Regions from separate parts of the Brevundimonas sp. DS20 genome, predicted to be linked through region 1. Evidence: riboswitches for the same ligand, from Rfam matches in the RefSeq annotation. Region 1 holds a riboswitch; the other holds the start of a gene.
What was found. Region 1 has a riboswitch for glycine ahead of JL11_RS12455 (TonB-dependent receptor domain-containing protein). Riboswitches for the same ligand answer to the same signal wherever they lie in the genome.
Positions count from the first base shown of each region.

Region 2: another riboswitch for glycine. It lies ahead of gcvT (glycine cleavage system aminomethyltransferase GcvT); the one in region 1 lies ahead of JL11_RS12455 (TonB-dependent receptor domain-containing protein).

Region 1 covers NZ_CP012897.1:2,552,630-2,556,857, reverse strand. Annotated here, with positions in the region: gene JL11_RS12470 (sensor histidine kinase) at 1-637, opposite strand, end outside; gene JL11_RS12465 (response regulator) at 634-1,296, opposite strand; gene JL11_RS12460 (ABC transporter substrate-binding protein) at 1,350-2,441, shown strand; glycine riboswitch at 2,649-2,736, shown strand; gene JL11_RS12455 (TonB-dependent receptor domain-containing protein) at 2,912-4,228, shown strand, end outside.
Region 2 covers NZ_CP012897.1:2,942,502-2,946,729, reverse strand. Annotated here, with positions in the region: gene gcvPA (aminomethyl-transferring glycine dehydrogenase subunit GcvPA) at 1-373, opposite strand, end outside; gene gcvH (glycine cleavage system protein GcvH) at 509-874, opposite strand; gene gcvT (glycine cleavage system aminomethyltransferase GcvT) at 1,013-2,128, opposite strand; glycine riboswitch at 2,184-2,269, opposite strand; glycine riboswitch at 2,273-2,368, opposite strand; gene JL11_RS14435 (class 1 fructose-bisphosphatase) at 2,526-3,497, shown strand; gene pncA (bifunctional nicotinamidase/pyrazinamidase) at 3,494-4,129, shown strand.

The DNA.
Region 1 (4,228 bases):
GCGCGAAGTCGGCACGGGGACCGGGGCGGCGCGTCAGGTCGTCGATCAGCCGCTTGAGCGAGTTGAGGCCCCACTTCAAGGCCGGCCAGATCAGAAGCGCGGCCAACAGGACGAGCAGGGTGGGTGGCAGCAGTAGGCTGCGATATAGATCCAACAGGCTGGCGCGTCGCGAGTCCAGGCTCTGAGCCACCGACACGGTGACGGGGGCGGGTCTTCCTGGGATCGTCAGGGTTTGCTGGGCCATGCGAACCGGCACGCCGCGGACGGACAGGTCGGCGAAGATCGGAGCATCCGACGAGGCGTCGGGCAGGCGCGGCAACTCCTCATAGCCTGTGATCAGTCGGCCGCCCTCGCGAACACTGTAGAAGACGGCGTCCCGCTCGGGACCGTCGAGCAGGCCCAGAGTCCAGGGCGCGACATCGACAGTCACCTTGCCGTCGGCGACCGAGACCGTTTCCCGGATGGTCTGCAGCGCCCCCGCCAGGAGGCGGTCGGCCGTCTCCGCCACCACGCGGTGGGCCGTCCAAGCCCCGACCGCCAGCACCACGACGGCGAACAGGGCCAGGGGCGCGACCTGGGCGATCAGCAGACGTGTCACCAGACTGTGGGGGCGGCGCGAGCCGGGCGCCTCGCTCATGGATCGAGACGATAGCCGCGACCGCGGATATTGGTCACGGCGGGGCCGTCAGGCTGCAACTGGCGCCTCAGCCGACCGACATGGATCTCCAGGGCGTTGAGCGAGGGAGCCTCATCCTGCGGAAAGACTTCGGCCGCCAACAACTCCCGATCCACCACCTGGCCAGCGCGCGAGGCCAGAACGCGCAGGGCCGCCCATTCGCGCGGACGGAGCGACAGCTCCCGGTCATTGACCTGGGCCCGGCCGGCGTCCCAGTCGCAGACCAGTGAGCCGACGATCGCGGCGCCCGCCGCCCGACCCTGGCGTCGACGCACGATCGCTCTCAATCGGGCGATCAGTTCCGAAGGGGCGAAGGGTTTGACGAGATAGTCATCAGCGCCGAAATCCAGTCCCGCCACCCGGTCGCCCAGGGCGTCGCGCGCGGTCAGCATGAGGACGGGCGTCTGCGATCCCCGCCGTCTGAAGGCCTTCAGGACCTCGAAACCGTCGATGTCGGGAAGGCCGATGTCCAACACGGCGGCGTCGAACCGCTCCGTCGCTTCCAGATGAAGGGCTTGGTCCCCGCTGTCGGTGGAGCGGAGTTCGAAACCGACCGCCAGAAGGCTGGCCTCGAGCGAATGCTGAAGCGCCTTGTCATCCTCGACGACCAGTATTCTCATGGCGATGCGAAGGAGCGGATCATGAGCGGTACAATAGCGGGAAACCCGCCCCGGTGAAGACGGACCGCCGACATCTGCTTCTCGGACTCGCGGGGGCGGGGGTTTCGGCCTGCGCGGGCGAGCCGGACGGGGTCGCGACGGCGCCCCGCGTCCGATGGCTGGCCAGGCGCGAGGGCGGGCTGCACATCCTCACGAACACTAGCCTGATGGGGCCTGTGCTGGCGGCGTTTCAACGGCGCTGGCCCGAGATCGCGGTGCGGCTCGAGGACATCAACTCGACCCTGATCGCGAACCGAGTCCAGTCCCGCGCCGCCTCCGGACTGGAGGGGCCGGATCTGGTCTGGAGCACAGCGATGGACGTGCAGGTCAAGCTGATCAATGACGGCTACGCCCAAGTTTATCGATCGCCGCATCGGGCGGCCATGCCGGACGGCTCGGTCTGGCGAGACCAGGCGTTCGGTGTGACGGCCGAGCCCGTCGTCTTCGCCTATAATCGCAGGCGGTTGCCGTCGGAGATCGTGCCGCGCAGCCACGCCCAACTGCTCGAACGGCTGTCTACCGACGCGGACCGGTTTTTCCGCCGGGTCACCCTGTATGACGCCGAACGCAGCGGGGTGGCGCTTCTGCAACTGTCGGCCGACATCCAGATCTATCCCGACGCTTGGGCCCTGATGACTGCCCTGGGGTCTACTCATCCGCGTGCCGATACGTCCGGCCAAAGGATGATGGGCCAACTGGCTGAGGGCCGCATGGCCTTCGCCTACAATATGAACCAGTCTTACGGGGCGTCGTGGGTCGCCCGGGCGCCCGATATCGGCCTGGTTACGCCAGAGGACTATCATCTGTCCGTCTCGCGCGTGGCCTTCATACCCCGCAACGCGGCCCACCCCAACGCCGCCCGGCTTTTTCTGGATTTTCTTTTATCGCGTGAAGGGCAGAGGATCATCGCCGGCCTGGGGGTCCGCCCGGCTCGCGACGACATTCTTACCGAGCGTCGCACCTCTATCCCCGGCGCTCGGCCGGTCCGTGTGGGACCGGCCTTGCTCGCCAATCTTGATCAGGCGCGTCGCGAGGGGCTTCTGCAGCGTTGGCGGGCCGCCATGCAGGCGGCGGAACGGGCGCCGGACGACCCTAGGGCGCCCTAAGGCTTTCCTGTGGATAAGTCTCTTTCTTCTGAAGGCGGTGTTTCTGTCACCTCGCTTTCACCGATCCTGCGGTGACCGAGAGTCGCTCGGCGACAAACGACTGACGCGCTTCAAAAGCGGCATGTAATTGCATGAATGTGAAAATAGAAGCATTAGCCTTGCGAGGCGTGCCGATTTGACAGGCATTCGTTGGTCGATCTTACTCGCTTCAGCAAGGCGGGAGAGATCGGTTCCCGCCGACGCCGAAGGCGCAACCGCCCCGGAAACGCTCAGGCAAACGGACCGTCTTGCTGAAGGAACGCTGGAGAGAAGGTCGAATCCGGGGGATGCGGCCTCGCCGAAGGAGAAAGGGTCGGCGAACGGCCCGAAACTCTCAGGCCCAATGACAGCGGGGGCGAACAGGCGCCGCAGAGCGCCGGTCGCATTGGGCAACCCTGGGGAGGGGCGTCGTCGCCATGAGGAATCTCGCTTTGTCTCGTCTTAATCGCAACCTGACCTATTATTGCAGCGCCATCGCGCTGATGGCCTGCGCCACCTCTGTCCATGCCCAGGAGGCGGGCGCCCCAGAGGATGCGGCCTCGGTCGATGACATCGTCGTCACCGCCTCGCGGATCGACCGCGCCGGCTTCGAGGCGCCGACGCCGACCATCCATCTTTCCGCCGAGGATCTGTCGGTCGGCGCGCGGCCGAATATCGCCGCCGCCCTCAACGACATGCCTCAATTCCGCGCCACCACATCGGCCCAGACGACCGGCACCAACACCGGTGCGGGCAATGCGCCGGTCGATCTGCGCGGCCTGGGCATCAACCGGACCTTGGTCCTGATCGATGGGCGTCGCGTGTCCAGCGAGAACGATCTGAACGCCGTGCCGTCGGTGCTGGTCAAGAGCGTCGACGTGGTTACGGGCGGCGCATCGGCCGCCTGGGGCTCAGGCGCCGTCGCCGGCGTCGTGAACATCGGCATTGATCGCTATTTCACCGGCGGCAAGCTGGGCGCCGAATACGGCGTGTCCTCCTACGACGACGCTGAGCAGGAACGGTTCGAAGGCGCCTGGGGCGCGGACTTCGCCGACGGGCGCGGCCACTTCGTCATCGGCGGCGAATACCTCGACAACGAAGGCGTCATCCCCAAGGCTTCACGCCCGAATATCGGCCGATGGGCGACGGTCAACGGCGCCTTGCAGCCCGACGTCGGTTTCGCCAACGCCGCTTACGGCGGTCTGATCCTGTCGGGCGTGAACCGCGGTAAGGTGTTTAACCCGGACGGCACGCTTCGGCCTTTCGATTACGGCACAGTCAGCGGGACCAACTCGATCGGCGGCGAAGGTCCGTCCAATGACGATCTCAGCCCCCTGGTCACGCCGCAGCGCCGCTACACCGGCCTGGCCAGCGCCGTCTATGAGATCAATGACAAGCTGCGGGTCACTGCTGACGTCCGTCACTCGCGGATGTGGAACGACTATGTCTGGTTCGGCGATCACGATCGCGGCGACCTGACCATCAGCATCGACAACGCCTTCTTGTCATCCACGATCAAGCAGCAGATGGCGGCCGCTGGCCAGACGTCCTTCACCTTCGGACGTTTCAACTCCGATCTGTCCTATTCCACGATCGATTTCGAGCGCGTCACCACCCAGGCCACTCTGGCCGTGGACGGCGAGTTCGGCGACAGCTGGCGCTGGGGCGCCTACTACAGCCACGGCGAGTTTGAGAATAATATCGATACGCCCGGTTTCCTGCTGAAGACCGAATTCGCCAATGCGGTCGATTCCGTAATCGATCCCGTG
Region 2 (4,228 bases), 390 kb from region 1:
CGGTCAGGTTCGCGACCTGGGTCTGGAACTCGTACAGATACTGCAGGGTCCCCTGGGCGATTTCCGGCTGATAGGGGGTGTAGCTGGTCAGGAATTCCGACCGCTGGATGATGTGATCCACCGTCGCCGGGACATGGTGTTTGTAGGCCCCTGCGCCGCAGAAGAAGGGGACGGCGCCGGCCGTGGCGTTCTTGGCGGCCATGGCGGACAGGGCGCGCTCGACCTCCAGCTCGCCCGCCACGCGGGGCAGGTCCACGGGGCCGTCCAGACGCGCGGCCTGGGGCACGTCCACGAACAGGTCGTCAATGGATTTGGCGCCGATGGCGGCGAGCATCGCCGTGCGGTCGTCGGGCGTCAGGGGGAGATAACGCATTGCCGGTTTCCTTCACCCGTCATCCTCGGGCTTGACCCGAGGATCGGATGTTGTGCGGCTCGTGCGTCAAAGGCTTCGCACGAGTGGTTGATCCTCCGGCCCTCGGGTCAAGCCCGAGGGTGACGGAGTTTGAAATTAGAGGGTGGCGAGGAAGGCGTCGTAGGCGGCCTGGTCCATCAGGGCGTCCAGTTCGGCAGCGTCCGACACCTTGATCTTGGCGAACCAGCCGTCGCCTTCCGGAGCGGCGTTGACGGTTTCCGGGGCGGTCGACAGGGCGTCATTGGCCTCGACCACCTCGCCCGAGACGGGGGCGTAGACGTCGGAGGCGGCCTTGACGCTCTCGACCACGGCGAAGCTGGCGCCCTTGGCGACGGTCTTGCCGACCTCAGGCACTTCCACGAACACCACGTCGCCCAGGGCGTCGGCGGCGTGTTTGGAGATGCCGACGGTGGCGATGTCGCCGTCCAGGCTGACCCACTCGTGATCCTTGGTGAATTTCATTTCTCTTCTCCATCTCCCACCCCGTCATCCTCGGGCTTGACCCGAGGATCGGAGGCGGATCGTTCTCTGTGTTGATCCCGACGCAATGCGGCGGATAATCCGGCCCTCGGGTCAAGCCCGAGGGTGACGGGGTGAATGTTACGCCTTCGGCTTCCGGTAATAGCGTTGCGCCACGAACGGCATGGCGACGACCTCGGCGGCGGCGGGCTTGCCGCGCACGATGACCTTCAACTCCGTGCCCAGCGCGGCGAAGGCCGGCGGCACGAAGCCCATGGCGATGTTCTTGCCCAGGGTGGGGGAGGGGCCGCCCGAGGTGACCTTGCCGATGACATTGCCGTCTGCGTCGGCGATCTCGGCGCCTTCGCGGGCCGGGGCGCCTTCCTTGACGATCAGGCCGATGCGGACGCGAGACGGGCCATCGGCCAGTTCCTTCAAGATGCGGTCGGCGCCGGTGAAGTCGGCGCGCTCCTTCCTCGACTTGGACAGGGCGAAGGTCAGGGCGCCTTCGACCGGGCTGGTGGTCGGGTCGATGTCGTGGCCGTGCAGCGGCAGGCCGGCCTCCAGGCGCAGGCTGTCGCGGGCGCCAAGGCCGATCGGCTTGACGCGGGCGTCTTCCAGGATGGTGTTCCAGACACGCTCGGCCTGGTCCGCCGGGACCGAAATTTCATAGCCGTCCTCGCCGGTATAGCCCGAACGCGAGACATAGCAGTCGACGCCGAACAGCATCAGCCGGGCGCATTCCATAAAGCCCATTTCCGCCAGGATCGGTTCGTGGGCGGCCATGACCTCGGCGGCTTCCGGCCCCTGGATGGCGATCAGGGCGCGGTCGTCCAGCACCGTCAGCTTGGCGTCGCCTTCCAGGTTCGCCTGCCAGAAGGCGAAATCCTCGTCCTTGTTGCCGGCGTTGACGACGACGAACAGGCCGTCGTGATCCGGGCGGCCGGCCATCAGGTCGTCGATGATCCCGCCGTCCTTGTTCAGAAGCAGCGAATACTTCTGCTTGCCCGCCTTCAGGATTTCATAGTCGCCGGGCACGAACCGCTCGAACTGGGCGGTGGCGTCGGCGCCGGTGATCTTGCACTGGCCCATGTGGGACACGTCGAACAGGCCGGCGTGTTCGCGGGTCCAGCGGTGCTCGGCCAGGACGCCCTCATATTGGACCGGCATGTCATAGCCGCCGAAGCCCACCATCCGGGCCCCCAGGGCGCGGTGCGCGGCGTTCAGGGGCGTGGTCTTCAGGGTCTGATCGGTCATGGTTCAGGCTTTCACGGTCGCGTGTTGTGGCGGAGCTCCGCCGTCCTCGCGCCCCCGCTGTCCTGAAGCCTGAGAGATTCCGGCGACCAAATCATGTCGCCTTGCTCCGTCGGCGCGCCCGTGAAGAGCGGCTTTCCAGCGTCCGTATGCTTCGCGGTCCGTTTGCCTGAGCGTTTCCGGGGCGGTTGCGCCTTCGGCGTCGACCCGCCGAGGCGCGCCGATCTCTCCCGCGAGAGCAATCGACCTAAGCCACCGACTCCGGCCGCAAGTCAAGCGCAGGCGTGTTTTGACGCCGCCTTGTCGCACTTCCTGACGTCCGGCGTCGGCTCGCCCTTGCTCTCCCTGCGTCCGCCCGCCAAGAACGGAGCGTCCCTCTCCGCCGCTCCGGACCGATCCCATGACCGCCGACCGCACCCGCCTCGACGCCCACATCGCCGCCCTGGAGGTTCCGGAAGGGCTGAAGACGGTCCTGACGGTCGCCGCCGCCACCTGCGCCGACATCAGCACTCTGGTCGCCGGCGGCGCCCTGGCCGGGGCCTTGGGCGCCTCGGGCCAGATCAATGTTCAGGACGAGGAGCAGAAGAAGCTCGACGTCATGACCAACGACATGCTGACCGACGCCCTCCTGGCCTGTCCCGCCGTCGCGGGCGTCGCCTCCGAGGAAATGGACGAGGTCCAGCCGGCCTCCCATTCGACCGGCGAATATCTGGCCCTGTTCGATCCGCTGGACGGCTCGTCCAACATCGACATCAACGCCATGGTGGGGACCATCGTCTCGGTGCTGAAGTCCGCGACGCCTTCGCCGACCGAGGCCGACTTCATGCAGCCGGGCCGCAATCAGGTCGCCGCCCTCTACGCCCTGTACGGCCCCCAGACCATGCTGGTCCTGACCACGGGCGCCGGGGTCAAGGGCTTCACCCTGTCGAACGACGGCGACTGGATCCTGACCCACGACGCCATCGCCATTTCGCCGGACACCAAGGAGTTCGCCATCAACATGTCGAACCTGCGCCACTGGGCCGAGCCGGTGCAGCGTTATGTCGACGGCGTGCTGAAGGGCGCGGACGGCCCCCGGGGCAAGAATTTCAACATGCGCTGGGTCGCCGCCATGGTCGCCGATGTCCACCGCATCCTGATGCGCGGCGGTGTCTTCCTGTACCCCTGGGACAAGCGGGAGCCGAACAAGCCCGGCAAGCTGCGCCTGATGTACGAGGGGAATCCCATGGCCTTCCTGGTTGAACAGGCCGGGGGCAAGGCGACGACGGACGGGGTTCAATCGATCCTCGACATCCAGCCCGAGCATCTGCACCAGCGCATCCCCGTCGCCCTGGGCTCGGCCAACGAGATCGACGCCTACGCGAGCGCATGATGAAGATCGGTCCGACGGACGCCCTTCTGGTCATCGACCCACAGAACGACTTCTGCGAGGGCGGTTCTCTGGCGGTCGCGGGCGGGGCGGGGATCATGCCGCTGATCAACCGGCTGGCCGAAGGGTTCGACCGGGTGGTCCTGACCCAGGACTGGCACACGCCGGACCAGATTTCGTTCGCCTCCAACCATCCCGGCGCGGCCCCCTTCACCGAGATCGAGGTCGCCTACGGCCGCCAGATGCTGTGGCCGGACCACTGTATCCAGGGCTCGCCCGGCGCGGACTTCCATCCCGACGCGGCGCCTACGGTGCAAAAAGCCCTGGCCGTGATCCGCAAGGGCTACAACCCGGCGGTCGATTCCTATTCCGGCTTCTTCGAGAACGACCATCGCACCCCGACGGGCCTGGCCGGCCTGCTGCGCGACCTGCGCGTGACCCGCGTCTTCCTGTGCGGGCTGGCCTTCGACTACTGCGTCCGCTTCACCGCCGAGGATGCGGTGCGCGAGGGTTTCCAAGCCGTGGTCATCTCCGACGCCAGCCGCGCCATCGCGCCGCAGACCGAGGCGACGGCCCGGGACAGTTTCCGGGCGATGGGGGTGGCGGAGGTCGGGGCCGAAACCCTCCTCGGCTAAACCCCTCTTTCGTCATCCTCCGGCGAGCTTAGCGAGACCGGGGGACCCAGCGGCGCGCGAGAGCGCGAACCTGTCGCGGGCCAGGTGCTCCCGCATCGT